DNA from 3 places in the Cytobacillus sp. MT66 genome. Region 2 is predicted to be linked to each of the others. Evidence: predicted binding sites of a transcription regulator. Region 2 holds the regulator's gene; each other region holds the start of a gene.

Region 1 (4,784 bases), on a different contig from region 2:
ATGTGTCTGAAGTAGCGGGAAAATTTGGCGGCGGCGGCCACGCAAAAGCTTCAGGCTGTTCTTTAACCGACAGCGCCTATAAAAAATTTGTTGCTGGGACATTTCATCTTGAACCATTAAGAGAAGATGCCAGAAACACTCGGTACAACGTAAAGGAATCATCATTCGGCACACTTTATAAAGACCGTGAAGAAAACCTTTATCTTCTTAAACGGGTATCTGATTCTGAGTGGAAAATTGACCGAAACAAGAAACAAATGGATCAAACCTTTGAAACTTATGAAGAGGGTGTGTATTTCTTAAAAAGAAATCATGCAGCTTGGCTTGTAAGAGATGATACATTTGTTGACTATTTACTAAATGAAATAAAAAGGATGAAAAAAACCGAACAATCGTAAAATTATTAAAGAAATTTTTGGGAAAAGACCGATTACTTTATCGTTTATTTTACGGAAATATAAGCACAATAAGAAGGATTTAAAGAGACAGAGGAGGTATTTAAGTGTCCAAGGATAAGCAAACGCCATCAAGGCAGGTCGATCAAAAGAAATTGCTGAACGATAAAGTACAAGCGCAACGGGCCAATAATTTTGATGACGGCCATGTTCGAAGAGTTACTTTAAATGGAGCCGATGGCCAATAATAAAAGGAATACTAACAATGGAAGGGGATATAACAGATCTCCTTCCTTTTATTTTGCCATATAAATAAAAGACATCAGGGAATTCTACCTTTTATAGGGGGATGACGGATGATTCGCACATATGCAGTTACAAATGAATGGAGACTTATCGAAGATTTGCCAAAAGAGCAGTTGTTTAATCCGGAAATTCGGTGGTTTTGGATGGACTTTGATTCACCAACCGATGAGGAATCACAAGTTCTAAATCAAACTTTTGACTTCCATCCGCTGGCTATTGAAGACTGTATGCATAGATTGCAGCGTCCAAAGCTCGATTACTACGATGGCTATGATTTTTTCGTACTCCATACCCTTAATCAATCCACTCTTTTGCCAGAAGAAATTGATGTATTTGTCGGAAAAAACTTCATTGTAACCTACCATTTATCCACGTCACCTGAAATTATAATGATTCGGCAAAAAATGACAAGCGACAAAAAAATCCTTGAAAAAGGGGCCTTAAATCTTTTCTATATTTTAATGGATAAAATTGTTGATGAGTATTTTCCGTCACTATACAAAATAGAAGATGAAATTAATGAGTTAGAGATGAAAGAGGACAGTGTGATAGAGGATTTATTCGAAATAAGAGGTCAACTCCTCAAGCTGCGCCGGACGATTTTTCCGATGAGAGAACTGCTGTACAGAGTTTTAAATTCCGAACGTGTAATTATTCCAAAAGAGGAAAGATTGTATTTCATGGATATTTATGATCATTTATTAAGGCTTTCAGAAATGATTGAATCTAATAGAGAAATGACAAATGATATCCGTGACAGCTATATATCACTTAATTCAGATAGAATGAATAATATCATGAAAACCCTCACTGTTATGTCTTCAATTTTCATTCCATTAACCTTTATTGCCAGCATTTACGGGATGAACTTTGAATATATGCCGGAGCTAACATGGCATTGGGGCTATTTTGGTGTACTTGGCGTGATGTTTTCCGTCGGGACGATTCTTCTGATTGTTTTATGGAAAATGGGCTGGTTTGATTAAGGCAAAATTCAATGCCACCATAGAGATTTCGCATGAAAATAGCCTTGCCAAAACCAGAATTTAGTCGTATATTTGTTTAGGGAAACTGGAAGGATAAAAATCAATAGATAAAAGTAGAACTTTTATGAACATCTTTGTGAAATTTCTAACAAATTGGGATTATCTTTCAGTTAATAATATGAATAAATATTTGTACAAAGGGGTTTAGGAAATGACAGCGACAGTTACTGAAACAAAGCCTGAACAGCAATTAGAGTCTGTTAACCAAGACAAGCTTGATATTCTTGATCAGCTATTAAAGCCAGAGGTTCAAGATGCTTTAACAGCTTTAGTGGAGCAATTACCTAAATTAACTGAACTGCTCAATATTCTTAACAAGTCATATGACTTTGCTCAATCCGTGGCAACTGACGACGTATTAAAGAATGACACTGTTGGCGCAATTAAAGAAATTGCAGGACCAGTAAAAGATTCTGTAAAATCAATCGCATCTGCTGCTATTGAAGCAAAAGATCGTGCGGATGAAAAGAATGAAGTAATTGGTCTTTTCGGTCTAATCAAAATGATAAAAGATCCGCAGGCACAAAAACTTTTCCGTTTTGTTAATGCCTATCTTGAAATTTCAAATGAACGCAAACAACAAAAATAATTCTTTTATACAACAAAGTTAGGGACGGAGGATTTAAACATGTCAAAACATATCGTTATTGTAGGCGCAGGTTACGGCGGTGTTCTTACTGCGTTAACTGCACGTCAATATTTAAACGCAAAAGACGCATACATTACTGTAGTAAACCAATACCCAACACATCAAATTATCACTGAATTGCACCGCCTTGCAGGGGGAACAATCTCTGAGAAAGCTGTCGCTCTTCCATTGGATAAACTATTCAAAGGCAAAGACATTAATTTAGTGATTTCAAAAGTTGAATCATTTAATGTTGATAACAAAGAAGTAAAGCTTGATAATGGACAAACCTTATCATATGACGCACTTGTTGTTGGTTTAGGAAGTGTTACTGGATACTTTGGCATCCCAGGACTTCAAGAAAACAGCATGGTGTTAAAATCTGTTGAAGATGCAAATAAAATCTTCAATCATATTGTTGAAAGAATCGAAGCATATTCTAAAACTAAAAATGAAGCCGATGCTACGATCGTTATTGGCGGCGGCGGTTTAACAGGTGTTGAGCTTGTTGGCGAAATCATCGATAACATGCCTAAAATCGCTAAAAGTTATGGCGTTGACTTCAATGACCTTAAAATTAAGCTTATTGAAGCAGGTCCGAAAATTCTTCCGGTGCTTCCGGACAATTTAATTGAGCGTGCTACTGAAAGCTTAGCAAAACGCGGTGTTGAGTTCTTAACAGGACTTCCTGTTACAAAGGTTGACGGAAATGTCATCGAGCTTAAAGATGGACAAAAAATTACTGCCAACACATTTGTTTGGACTGGCGGCGTTGCTGGCCATCCTTTAGTCGGCGAATCAGGTCTAGCATGTGACCGCGGACGCGCAACTGTCAATGAATACCTTCAATCTACTTCACATCCTGAAGTATTTATCGTTGGCGACAGTGCTGTTGCATTCCCTAAAGAGGGCGGTCGTCCATACCCTCCAACTGCACAAAATGCTTGGCAGATGGGTGAACTTACTGGCTACAATTTATTTGCTTTCTTTAATGAAAAAACTATGGAAGAATTTAATCCTGTTAACTCAGGTACACTAGCAAGCCTTGGCCGCAATGACTCTGTTGCTTCCATCGGTGCAAACGGAACACAGCTTAAAGGCCTTCCAGCTACATTAATGAAAGAAGCAAGTAATGTTCGTTATCTTTCACACATCAAAGGCTTATTTGCTTTAACTTATTAATAATGAAAAATTATATCTCCCTTGACTTACACGAGTCAAGGGATTTTTATTTGCCTCAAACTTTAAAATAGTCCCACTATTACTAGTCATGCTATAATTAGTTTAAAATTTCAAAATAATATGGCAGGAGAATAAAAATGGAACATACAGAGAAATTATGGGATGAACTTGCAAAAAGTGTAATTGGAAGAAAAACAGAATTGAAGCTTTTGCTGACTGCTCTGCTTACTGAGGGACATGTTCTTCTAGAGGATCTCCCCGGCACTGGAAAAACAACTATGGTAAAAGCATTTGCAAAAGGATTAGATTGCCTGTTTGCGCGGATTCAATGCACACCTGACTTGCTGCCATCAGATATATTGGGTGCTTCTATCTTTAACCCAAAGGACAACGATTTTCATTTACGAAAAGGGCCTGTATTCACGAACGTATTATTAGTAGATGAAATCAACCGGGCACTTCCTAGAACACAATCAAGTCTATTAGAGTGTATGGAGGAAAAACAGGTGTCAATTGAAGGGGAGACGCATAAGCTTCCCACTCCGTTTATAGTTTTAGCTACACAAAATCCGATTGAAATGGAAGGAACATTCAAATTGCCTGAAGCGCAGCTTGATCGGTTTTTAATCAAACTTTCACTTGGATATCCTTCCATAACAGAAGAAGAACAAATGCTTGAATTAGTCGGTGATGATATTCCATTTTCAAAAATCAATGCAGTATTCAACCCAGGGCAAATTAAAGATATGCAGAATCAATGCAGGGAGATTGCTATTCATCCGTCTATTATAAAATATATTACTGCCTTGGCTCATAAAACCCGAAATCATCCTTATATCTCTGTTGGAGTAAGCCCTCGCGGTAGTAAGGCACTCTACAAAGCAGTTAAAACTTGGGCATACCTAAATGGAAGGACGTATGTTCTTCCAGACGATGTAAAGGAAATGGCCCCGCATGTATGGAACCATCGCCTGCTCCTTAAAACAGAAGCAAGAATTAATAACAGAGGAGCAGAAACAATTTTACAAGAAATTCTTGATAATACAAATCTCCCAGAAGAAGCGGTCGTCCATCTATGAGTGATATAAAGAAGGTGGATGAAAATAATAGTGGAGAAAAACAAGAAGCTCCGTCAATAAAAACAAGTATTTTTTTCGGAAAATATGCAATTTGGATATGGACAGGCTTTTTGCTCGCTGGTGTTTGGTTTTCCTTTACTCCACTGAT
Region 2 (4,784 bases):
TGATAAAATACCGGTCATGGGAGACAAAGAAAATCGTGCCAGGATAATCGATTAGAGCATTCTCCAATATTTCCTTGCTGTCTAGATCAAGATGGTTGGTTGGCTCATCAAGAATTAAGAAATTAGCTTTTTGCATCATAAGTTTAGCGAGAGCAAGCCGAGCTTTTTCGCCGCCGCTCAAAGTGTTGACAATCTTTAAAACATCGTCGCCTGAGAATAGAAAGTTCCCAAGAATGGTGCGGATTTCTTTTTCAGGTTTCAGAGGGAAGTCATCCCAAAGTTCATTTAATACTCGTTTATTAGATGACAGATCCGCCTGTTCCTGATCATAGTAGCCAATCATGACATTAGAGCCCTTTTGAAAGTTTCCCGATAAGGCGGGCTGCTTTTCAACAATGGTTTTTAAAAGAGTAGACTTTCCGATTCCATTTGGTCCTACCAGGGCAATGCTTTCGCCTCGCGTGATCCGGAATGAAATCCCCTTTGAAATTTCTGCATCCTTATATCCGACTGATATGGAATCAGCTTTTAATACCTCATTGCCTGATTGCCTTTCTATATCAAAGCCAAAGGAGGCAGACTTTTCATCCCCTAAAGGACGATCCATCAGCTCCATGCGATCTAGCTGTTTTCTGCGGCTTTGTGCCCTTTTGGTGGTGGAGGCACGAGCCAGATTTCGCTGAATAAAATCCTGCAGCTTCGCAACTTCTTCCTGCTGTTTTTCAAACAGCTTCATTTCCCTTTCAAAATTAGCTGCTTTTTGGTCAAGGTAAGAGCTATAGTTCCCTGTGTACTTTCGGGTTTGTTTTCTCGATAATTCATAAACTAAGGTAACTACTTTATCAAGAAAATACCGGTCGTGAGAAACGATTAAAATGGCTCCATCATAACTCTGCAAGTATTGCTCAAGCCATGACAGTGTTTCAATATCTAGATGGTTCGTCGGCTCGTCCAGGATTAAAATATCGGGTTTGGTCAATAATAGCTTTCCTAAAGCGAGCCTTGTTTTTTGGCCCCCGCTTAACGTGGAAATCTTTGTTTCGTAGCTGAAGGAATGAAAGTTTAACCCGTGAAGAACGGAGCGGATATCCGATTCATACTGATAGCCGCCTTGCTCCTTAAATTGAACCTGTAGCAGATCATATTCTTTTAAAATACGTTCATACTCATCGGGATTGGCAATAAGATCGGGATCCGCCATTTTTTCCTCCAGGCGGCGTAAATCCTTTTCCTGCTTTTGCAAATCCTCAAATACAGTCAGCATTTCATCCCATATAGACCGGTCGGATTCTAGACCGGTGTTTTGGGCAAGATAGCCGATTTCAATCCCTTTCGGCTTAATAATATCTCCGGAATCATAGGACATTTGACCGGCAATTATTTTTAGCAGCGTGGATTTGCCAGCCCCATTTCGCCCGACTAAGGCAATCCGGTCTCTAGTTTGTACTTCAAGCTTTATATTCGATAAAATGGTATCAGCACCAAAGTTTTTTTCTAGCTGATTAACCTGCAGTAGAATCATTTCTTTCACCTCTATACTCTAGAAATAGTGTAACCTATTCGAATTAGGCGGGCAACAAAGGAAGCATAGTTAAAGACATTCGTATCTTGAAAACTGGGTGCGGAAAATTGTGAAAATTACCACAAGAAATACACAGCTTAAAAAAAATAGTGTATGATTTGAATGTGAGGTGTTTATTTAAAATGGCAGATTTCACTCATTTTAATCAAGAGGGCAGGGCGAAAATGGTAGATGTAAGCGATAAGCCTGAGACAGCCCGGACAGCAATTGCACGATCAAGCATTACAGTTAGCAATGAAATATATGAAAAAATAACTGCTAATAAAATGAAAAAAGGCGATGTCCTGGCCGTTGCACAGGTAGCTGGAATCATGGCAGCCAAAAAAACATGGGATATTGTCCCGATGTGCCATCCAATTTCTTTAACCGGAGTGGATATATCCTTTGCATGGAAAGAGGAAAAAGAACAGTACATATTATTAATCGATGCATCTGTAAAAACCAAGGGCAATACCGGTGTTGAAATGGAAGCGCTAACGGCTGCATCTGTCTGCGCATTAACAGTCTATGATATGTGCAAAGCTATCGATAAAGGAATGGTAATAGGGGAAACTTATTTAGTAGAAAAAACAGGCGGAAAAAACGGAGATTTCAAAAGAGAATCCATTTAACATTTTATTATTTAAGAAAGGGAGGGACATCAATGCCGAATGAATCAATGAAAATACCGCAGGCAACTGCAAAACGGCTCCCTTTATACTACAGATTTATAAAGAATTTACACTCCTCGGGCAAACAAAGGGTTTCATCTGCGGAGTTAAGCGAAGCTGTTAAAGTGGATTCTGCAACTATTCGAAGGGACTTTTCCTATTTTGGGGCTTTAGGGAAAAAGGGCTATGGATATAATGTCAATTATTTATTGAACTTTTTTCGGAAAACCCTGGATCAGGATGAGCTCACAAAAGTTGCCCTTATTGGGGTAGGGAATTTAGGAACCGCGTTCCTCAACTATAATTTTCTCAAAAATAACAATACGAAAATTGAAGTAGCCTTTGATGTGGATGCAGGCAAAATTGGCACAAAGATTGGAGAGGTTCCTGTTTTTCATATGGACAATCTCGAAAAAGTTCTCAGAGAGCAGCAGATCCGGGTCGCCATTTTGACTGTTCCGGCCCCTGCAGCGCAGGCCATTGCCGATCGGCTTGTTCATAGTGATGTGAAAGGGATCTTGAACTTTACTCCAGCAAGATTAAACCTTCCTTCAACCATCAGAATTCACCATATTGACTTAGCTGTAGAGCTGCAATCGCTCATCTACTTCTTGAAGAATTATCCGATTGATACGGAAGAGGATTAAAAAAATGAGCCAAAATTGAAGTGGCTCATTTTTTGTTCTGTGCTTTCTTAAATTTAAAATGAAAAGCAATCATCCTCAGACCGCTTCCTAAATCGAAGGTTGCAATAAGAATGAGGAAGTAAGTGAAAATCCCCCATGTTTGTTCCCTTTGAACATTTTCTATGGCAATGGATGTGAAAAGAATTCCGAGAATAATGTAAACGATCCCAGAAAACAAGGACCCCCTCATAATAAACCTCCAATAATGGCTTGCATTTTTTCCATTTGCTGCAGCCAATTTTCAATACTTTCCTGATTAAGCTGCAGGATTGCGACTAAGGTATTCATCGAAACATGGGCAAAGATCGGAACGATAATCCGCTTTGTTCTTACATATAGAAAGGCAAAGGTAAAGCCCATGGCTGAATATAACAGGACGTGTTCAGGCTCTGCATGTGCCAATGCAAAAATAACTGAACTTATTAGTGCCGATAAAATAAAATTAAGCCTCTGATGCAGGGCGCCAAAGATAATTTTTCGAAAAACGATTTCCTCAAGAATTGGCCCAATAATGGAACTTATCAGGATGACAAATGGAAAAGCTTCTATCAGACGCATAATGCTTTGCGTATTTTCTGAGCCCATTTCTATTCCGATAAGTCTTTCGATATTTGCGGCAAATGACTGGGCAAATAAGGCGAGAAAGACACCGCCAATCGCCCATGCAGCAGCAGTAATTGGTGAGGATGCACTCCTCATCGGATTATTTTTCATTTCTTTTCGCAAAAGCGCAAGGGTGATGATAAGCGTGATTGTAAAGCTGATCATAATCCAGGCTGCTACAGCAAATATCTCTATGTCCTCGGGGGGCTTCCCAAACAAAGAAGCCGCGAATACAACAAGGGGCACACCGGCAATGCTTGAGAATTGCATGACAATATAAGCAATAAGAATGAACCAATATTCCTTTTTCAATCTATTGTCTCCTTAAATTTGCTGATTCATAATGATACCTTTCCATTTTACTAATAAAGAGGAGCTTTTTTCAAATTGTAGGTGTTTTTAACAGCAGGAATAAGGATAAACTATTTGAGGTGCTAAGGTTCAGTGATCAGAACTTATATGATGATGATTTTTTTTGCAAAAAATAAAGCTTCTCTCTTGCAAATAGATTTGAAATTCATTAATATAATAATTGTGTTAGCACTCATCAGAGGAGAGTGCTAATAAATAAAATTTACATATTTTATTGAGGAGGTAGTTTCACTTGTTAAAGCCACTAGGTGATCGAATTATTATCGAGCTTGTTGAAACAGAAGAAAAAACTGCAAGCGGTATTGTGTTGCCGGATACTGCAAAGGAAAAGCCTCAAGAAGGCAGAGTTGTTGCTGTAGGAACTGGCCGTGTTCTTGATAATGGCGAACGTGTTGCACTTGAAGTTGCCCAAGGCGATCGTATTATCTTCTCAAAGTATGCCGGTACTGAAGTGAAGTATGAAGGCAAAGAATATTTAATTCTGCGTGAAAATGATATTCTTGCTATTGTCGGCTAATAGCTTACAAGTTAATATCCTATCTGTTAATAAATAGCGATGAATGTATTTAGAAGATAAATTTCTTACTATTTTTGAGGAGGTTTTTACAAATGGCTAAAGACATTAAATTTAGTGAAGATGCCCGCCGCGCGATGCTTCGCGGTGTTGATGCTCTAGCGGATGCAGTAAAAGTAACTCTTGGACCTAAAGGACGCAACGTGGTTCTTGAGAAAAAATTTGGTTCACCTCTTATTACAAATGATGGTGTAACCATCGCAAAAGAAATTGAATTAGAAGATGCTTTCGAAAACATGGGTGCAAAGCTAGTAGCTGAAGTTGCAAGCAAAACAAACGATGTAGCTGGTGACGGTACAACTACGGCGACTGTTCTT
Region 3 (4,784 bases), on a different contig from region 2:
GCGCAAGCTGCCATCTAATATACGATTTCCAATGCGAAGCTTTAGGCCGCCAAGCAAATTGGAATCAACAATATTTTCAATTCTAAGTGATTTTTTTCCAACTCTTGCTGCAAACGTTTCAGACAAGCCTTTCTTTTCCGCATCTGTTAGCGGGCGAATAGAATAAACCTTCGCTTCAGCAATGCCTCTTTCATCATTTGCGAGCTGGATGAACTGATCAGCCACCTCAATAATTTCGTTTTCACGATGGCGTTCAATTAAAATCATTAGTGTATTTTGCACGTATGTGCTTGCAGATGCGAATGCACCTTTTAGAATCTCCTTCTTCTTTTCAATGGTAAGCTTTGGAGATTTCAAAACGGCACCTAACTCTGGGTTCGTGTTCACAACTTCTTTTACTACACGAAGCTCTTCTTCCATTTGGTCAAGAAGCTGATGTTCATTTGCGAGCTGGAAAAGAGCTAACGCATAGCGCTTTGCTACAGTTGAGCCTGTCATCGCTCTTCTCCTGCCTCTTGAATATATTCATTAATAAGCTTTTCTTGATCGGCTTCAGTTAATTCCTTTTCAATTACTTTAGAAGCAATTAATACAGATAATGAAGCAACTTGTTCACGAATAGCAGCAACAGCCTTTTCTTTCTGCTGTTCAATTTCAATCTTAGCGGATTCTTTCAAGCGATCTGCCTCTTCGCGGGCTGCCACAACGATTTCCTCACGCTGGATTTCGCCTTGCTTTTTCGCATTTTCAATTAAGCCTTGCGCCTCACCGCGAGCTTCTTTTAAAAGTTCTCTTTGTTCTTCTAAAATCTTCTTCGCTTCGGCACGGCTTTGTTCTGCTGATTCAATTTCACTAGCGATATGCTCTTCACGCTCACGCATAATGCCCATCAATGGACCCCAGGCAAATTTCTTAAGAAGCGCAAGCAAAATGATAAACATCGCAAGCTGGAATAAAATATCCCCGCCGTTAAAAGCTGATCCAAGTACTAAACTTGACACCGACGATTCACTCCCTTCAAGAGTCTTCAAAAAGGTTTATATTAACGTTTTCTTTTCAGGAATTTAGTAATACATAAAGGAATGGCGAAGGTTCTCAATTGAATGATCTTCGCCATTTAAAAATTTCTATCGTATGAATTAGCCACCGATAACCATGAACGCGATAACTACGCCGATGATAGGAATCGCCTCAACTAACGCAACCCCGATGAACATTGTAGTTTGAAGCATACCGCGAGCTTCTGGCTGACGGGCAATACCTTCAACTGTTCTAGACACGATAAGACCGTTACCGATACCAGCACCTAGTGCTGCTAAACCGATTGCAATTGCTGCTGCTAAAAGACCCATTATTAAGTTCCTCCTTAAAATTGTATAAAAATATATTATTTATAATGGTTTGTTCATAAAATGAACAGTATATATTAATGGTCTGCGCTCACTTTGTGAGACAAGTAAACCATTGTTAACATGGTAAAAATGAATGCCTGGATGGCACCAATAAAGACTGAGAATCCTTGCCATGCAAGAGTTGGAATAATGGCCGCAAGGTGACCGCCTACGCCAGTAGCCAAGCTTCCAGCTAGTAGTCCAAGCAGGATTTCCCCTGCGTAGATGTTCCCGTAAAGACGCAAGCCAAGTGTTAAGGTATTGGCAAACTCTTCAATGATTTTCAATGGGAATAAGAACCACATTGGCTGTACAAAGGTTTTACCATAATGGCCAAACCCGTGCATTTTAATTCCATAATAATGTGAAAGTCCAACAACCATTGTCGCTAATGTTAATGTTACGACAGGGTCAGCTGTAGGTGATTTCCACCATAGTTGATCATTTATTACTACTGAGAACGGAAGTCCTAGAAAGTTAGAAATGGCAATATACATAATTAATGTAATACCTAGAATGTGGAATCTTCCGCCTGTTTTCCAGTCCATCGTACTATTGATAATATTTTTAACAAAATCCATGATCCACTCGAAAAAGTTCTGCATTCCTGTTGGCTTCATGGCTAAACGACGGGTGGAAAGTACTGCGATGATGAAGACAATGAGACTTGCAACTGTAATCATCAGTACGTTAGCTAAGTTAAATGTTAACCCCATAAAGTCATATAAAGGAGCTTCGTGATGCATTAGTGTTTCACCTCTCTTCCCCACTATTTATGTAAATGAAAAGATTGAAAAAAATAATCTATCATAATGACAATATAGGATGTCATTAATCCAACAACCACACTTATCAGATGGATTTTCTCGGGATATTCCAAGGCAACCATCACTGCCAGAACAGCAGAAGCCATCCTAGTAATCATTCCAAGCGACCGCACCTTTGTCCCATTGACAATCGCTTCTCCAAATCGCTCTGTTCTTCTAACTAAAAGCCACAGATTAAATAAACTTAAAGCAGTACCCAATAGAAGCCCAAGGAAGACAGATTGGTAATCAGTAAACCCCCAGCCAAGCACATAAACAGACAACAGAAGAAACATATATTTTCGCTGTCGTTTATATATTCCGCTTAATTCAGACATTTTGTTTATTCTCCTGTGAAAAAGTGCTGGATTAGGCGAAGCATCGCATAAACCCCAGCCGATAGCCCCATTAATAAACCTATGATTAAAAATAGCGGTTCGGTACCTGCCGCCCTATCAAGCCATCTTCCAATGAAAATGCCGATTAAGACAGATCCGACTAATTGTGATAGAATAGCGGACATCAAGCCCATCGCTTGAAAGGGGCTGCGGTTTTTCTGACGCATTGAAACGCATCCTCTCTTTGCTGCTAAGAGAATGTTTTTAGCGGGTTTTTCGAGGTTATGCCAGCGAAATTCATCACTTGCTTACAAGAAAATCACTGCAAAATATTTAAGAAAACCCTATAGGTTTATACCCTTTGTAAGCATACAATAGTGATTTGTCAATGTCAATGCGTTTATAGTGAAAAAGCTCACTAACAAATCCGCTAGAATTTGGTATGTTCACATTTTAGTCACAATTTCATTTTTCTATAATAAAAAAAAAGCGAGGTGCAGTTTCCTCGCCTTTTTCTATTACTTCCTTAGTCTTTCAGGACTTGATTCCTCAAGGACTTCTCCGTTGGGCTGGACTATCAGATAGGTTTCAATAGAATCCTCCTGTCCGGCCTTTTTCGCAAACACTTTCATAATATATACACCAGGCTTTGGCAGCTGGCTGCTTTTGATCTCTTTCATTACCTGCCCTTTGCTGACGTTTCTTTTCCAATCGAGAAATTGGATAAAGCGAAGGCTGTCACTATCAAATACGGCTATGCCAAATTCCTCTGCTCCCCCCGGCAGATATACCTCATAGCGGTAGGTTTCCTGGGAGTCCCCTTTCCCCAAGCCAAATCCCATAACCCTTGGATAATCGGGTTCTTCAAGGACATATAAATATGGAATCCTTACCTGCTGGGGTCCTGCATGTAAAATAATGGCGCCGTCATAGATCTTTTTTTCCAAAAGCTTTGGTTCAACGGACAGTTTGATTTCAACCCGCTTCTTTTCCCCTGGCTTTAAATAGAATGATAAAGGAAACTTCCAGGACAGCCCGTTTTCCGCGCGTGGAATAGTAAAGGAAAATTGCTGCGGCACCTCGCCGGTGTTTTCAACCGTGACAAAACCGCTGTGTTCATGCATCCGATCAGCAATTTGAAATTTGCCAAATTGCAGGGATGCTGGCATTGCCAGTACATTGGTTTTTAGGGCTTTTTCAATTTGTATCCTTCCTGCCCCCTGCTCAAATGCCCGATACGGTTCCCCTCTGCGATTATCAAGCGATACCGCTGTATTCATCAAAGCAGCCTTCACTTTTTCCGGTCCCCAGTCGGGATGCGCCTGTTTAATAAGGGCACAAGCACCTGCTACATGCGGGGCTGCCATGCTCGTTCCCTGAAGGGGCAAATATCCTCCTGGCACGGTGCTATTAATAGCCACACCTGGCGCTAATACATCAGGTTTTATTTCCCAAGTAGAAGTGACCGGTCCGCGTGAACTGAAATCAGCAAGGATGTCTTTTTCCTCATGAATTTCCGTTCGGACAAGCAGCTTTCCTTTTGTTATTTTCTTTTTTATCTCTTCGCCTTTTTCCTTTGAAATAGCGGAAACGGGGATAGAAACATCCGCCTCTAAGTTACCAAAGAACGTTCCTTTTGTATTATTGAAAATAATAGCCGCCACTGCACCGGCTTTGCTGGCATTGACCGCCTTCTCTGTAAAGCTTAGTTCCCCTCTTTCCAGAAGAACAATTTTTCCGTCTGCATCCGTTAATTCCTCTGGCTTGCCAAGGCCTGCATACACCATCTCGTAGGAGCGATTAAAGTCCCAGTCTTTAGAACCATGCAATGGTTCTAGCCGAAGCCTGAGTCCTCCTGCATCAATATAAGGAATTTCCATAGTCGGGGTTGAGGCACCGACAGATATGGCTTTTGAAGCAGTCCCCGGTGAGCCGACCGTCCAGCTGTTTGGTCCCGAATTGCCTGATGAGGTTACTGCTATAACCCCTTTTTCGACAGCCTTATTAAGTGCCAGGCTAATCGGCAGGTCTGGACCATTGACATTATTGCCGAGCGATAAATTCACAATATCTACATTGTCTTTGATTGCCTGATCGATAGCGGCAATGACCTGCTCTGTGGTTCCGCTTCCCCCTGGGCCAAGAGCCCGATAAGCCAGGATTGTTGCTTCCGGCGCCACGCCTTTTATTTTCCCGTTTGCTGCAATAATCCCTGCAACATGGGTGCCGTGCAGGGTCGGCGCTCCTTG

The links. Region 2 encodes Rex, which represses fermentation and respiration genes when NADH is low (regulators of the CRP and FNR family bind a similar motif). Its sites were predicted from a motif close to TTGTGAAATATTTCACAA; they were not measured.
Region 1: the regulator Rex is predicted to act here: its motif matches at 1,822-1,839, upstream of AC1Q59_RS00620 (helical membrane plugin domain-containing protein).
Region 3: the regulator Rex is predicted to act here: its motif matches at 2,939-2,956, upstream of AC1Q59_RS14725 (AtpZ/AtpI family protein).

Annotation. Positions count from the first base shown of each region.
Region 1 is NZ_JBXAFB010000001.1:129,275-134,058, forward strand. Features, by position in the region: gene AC1Q59_RS00605 (DHH family phosphoesterase) at 1-398, shown strand, start outside; gene AC1Q59_RS00610 (hypothetical protein) at 503-643, shown strand; gene corA (magnesium/cobalt transporter CorA) at 752-1,687, shown strand; gene AC1Q59_RS00620 (helical membrane plugin domain-containing protein) at 1,899-2,336, shown strand; gene AC1Q59_RS00625 (NAD(P)/FAD-dependent oxidoreductase) at 2,376-3,557, shown strand; gene AC1Q59_RS00630 (AAA family ATPase) at 3,695-4,636, shown strand; gene AC1Q59_RS00635 (DUF58 domain-containing protein) at 4,633-4,784, shown strand, end outside.
Region 2 is NZ_JBXAFB010000030.1:3,787-8,570, forward strand. Features, by position in the region: gene AC1Q59_RS24300 (ABC-F family ATP-binding cassette domain-containing protein) at 1-1,522, opposite strand, end outside; gene moaC (cyclic pyranopterin monophosphate synthase MoaC) at 1,705-2,193, shown strand; gene AC1Q59_RS24310 (redox-sensing transcriptional repressor Rex) at 2,226-2,879, shown strand; gene AC1Q59_RS24315 (DUF4305 domain-containing protein) at 2,905-3,108, opposite strand; gene AC1Q59_RS24320 (CPBP family intramembrane glutamic endopeptidase) at 3,105-3,833, opposite strand; gene groES (co-chaperone GroES) at 4,126-4,410, shown strand; gene groL (chaperonin GroEL) at 4,503-4,784, shown strand, end outside.
Region 3 is NZ_JBXAFB010000007.1:200,459-205,242, reverse strand. Features, by position in the region: gene AC1Q59_RS14750 (F0F1 ATP synthase subunit delta) at 1-498, opposite strand, end outside; gene atpF (F0F1 ATP synthase subunit B) at 495-1,001, opposite strand; gene atpE (F0F1 ATP synthase subunit C) at 1,140-1,352, opposite strand; gene atpB (F0F1 ATP synthase subunit A) at 1,427-2,137, opposite strand; gene AC1Q59_RS14730 (ATP synthase subunit I) at 2,161-2,535, opposite strand; gene AC1Q59_RS14725 (AtpZ/AtpI family protein) at 2,541-2,762, opposite strand; gene AC1Q59_RS14720 (S8 family serine peptidase) at 3,054-4,784, opposite strand, start outside.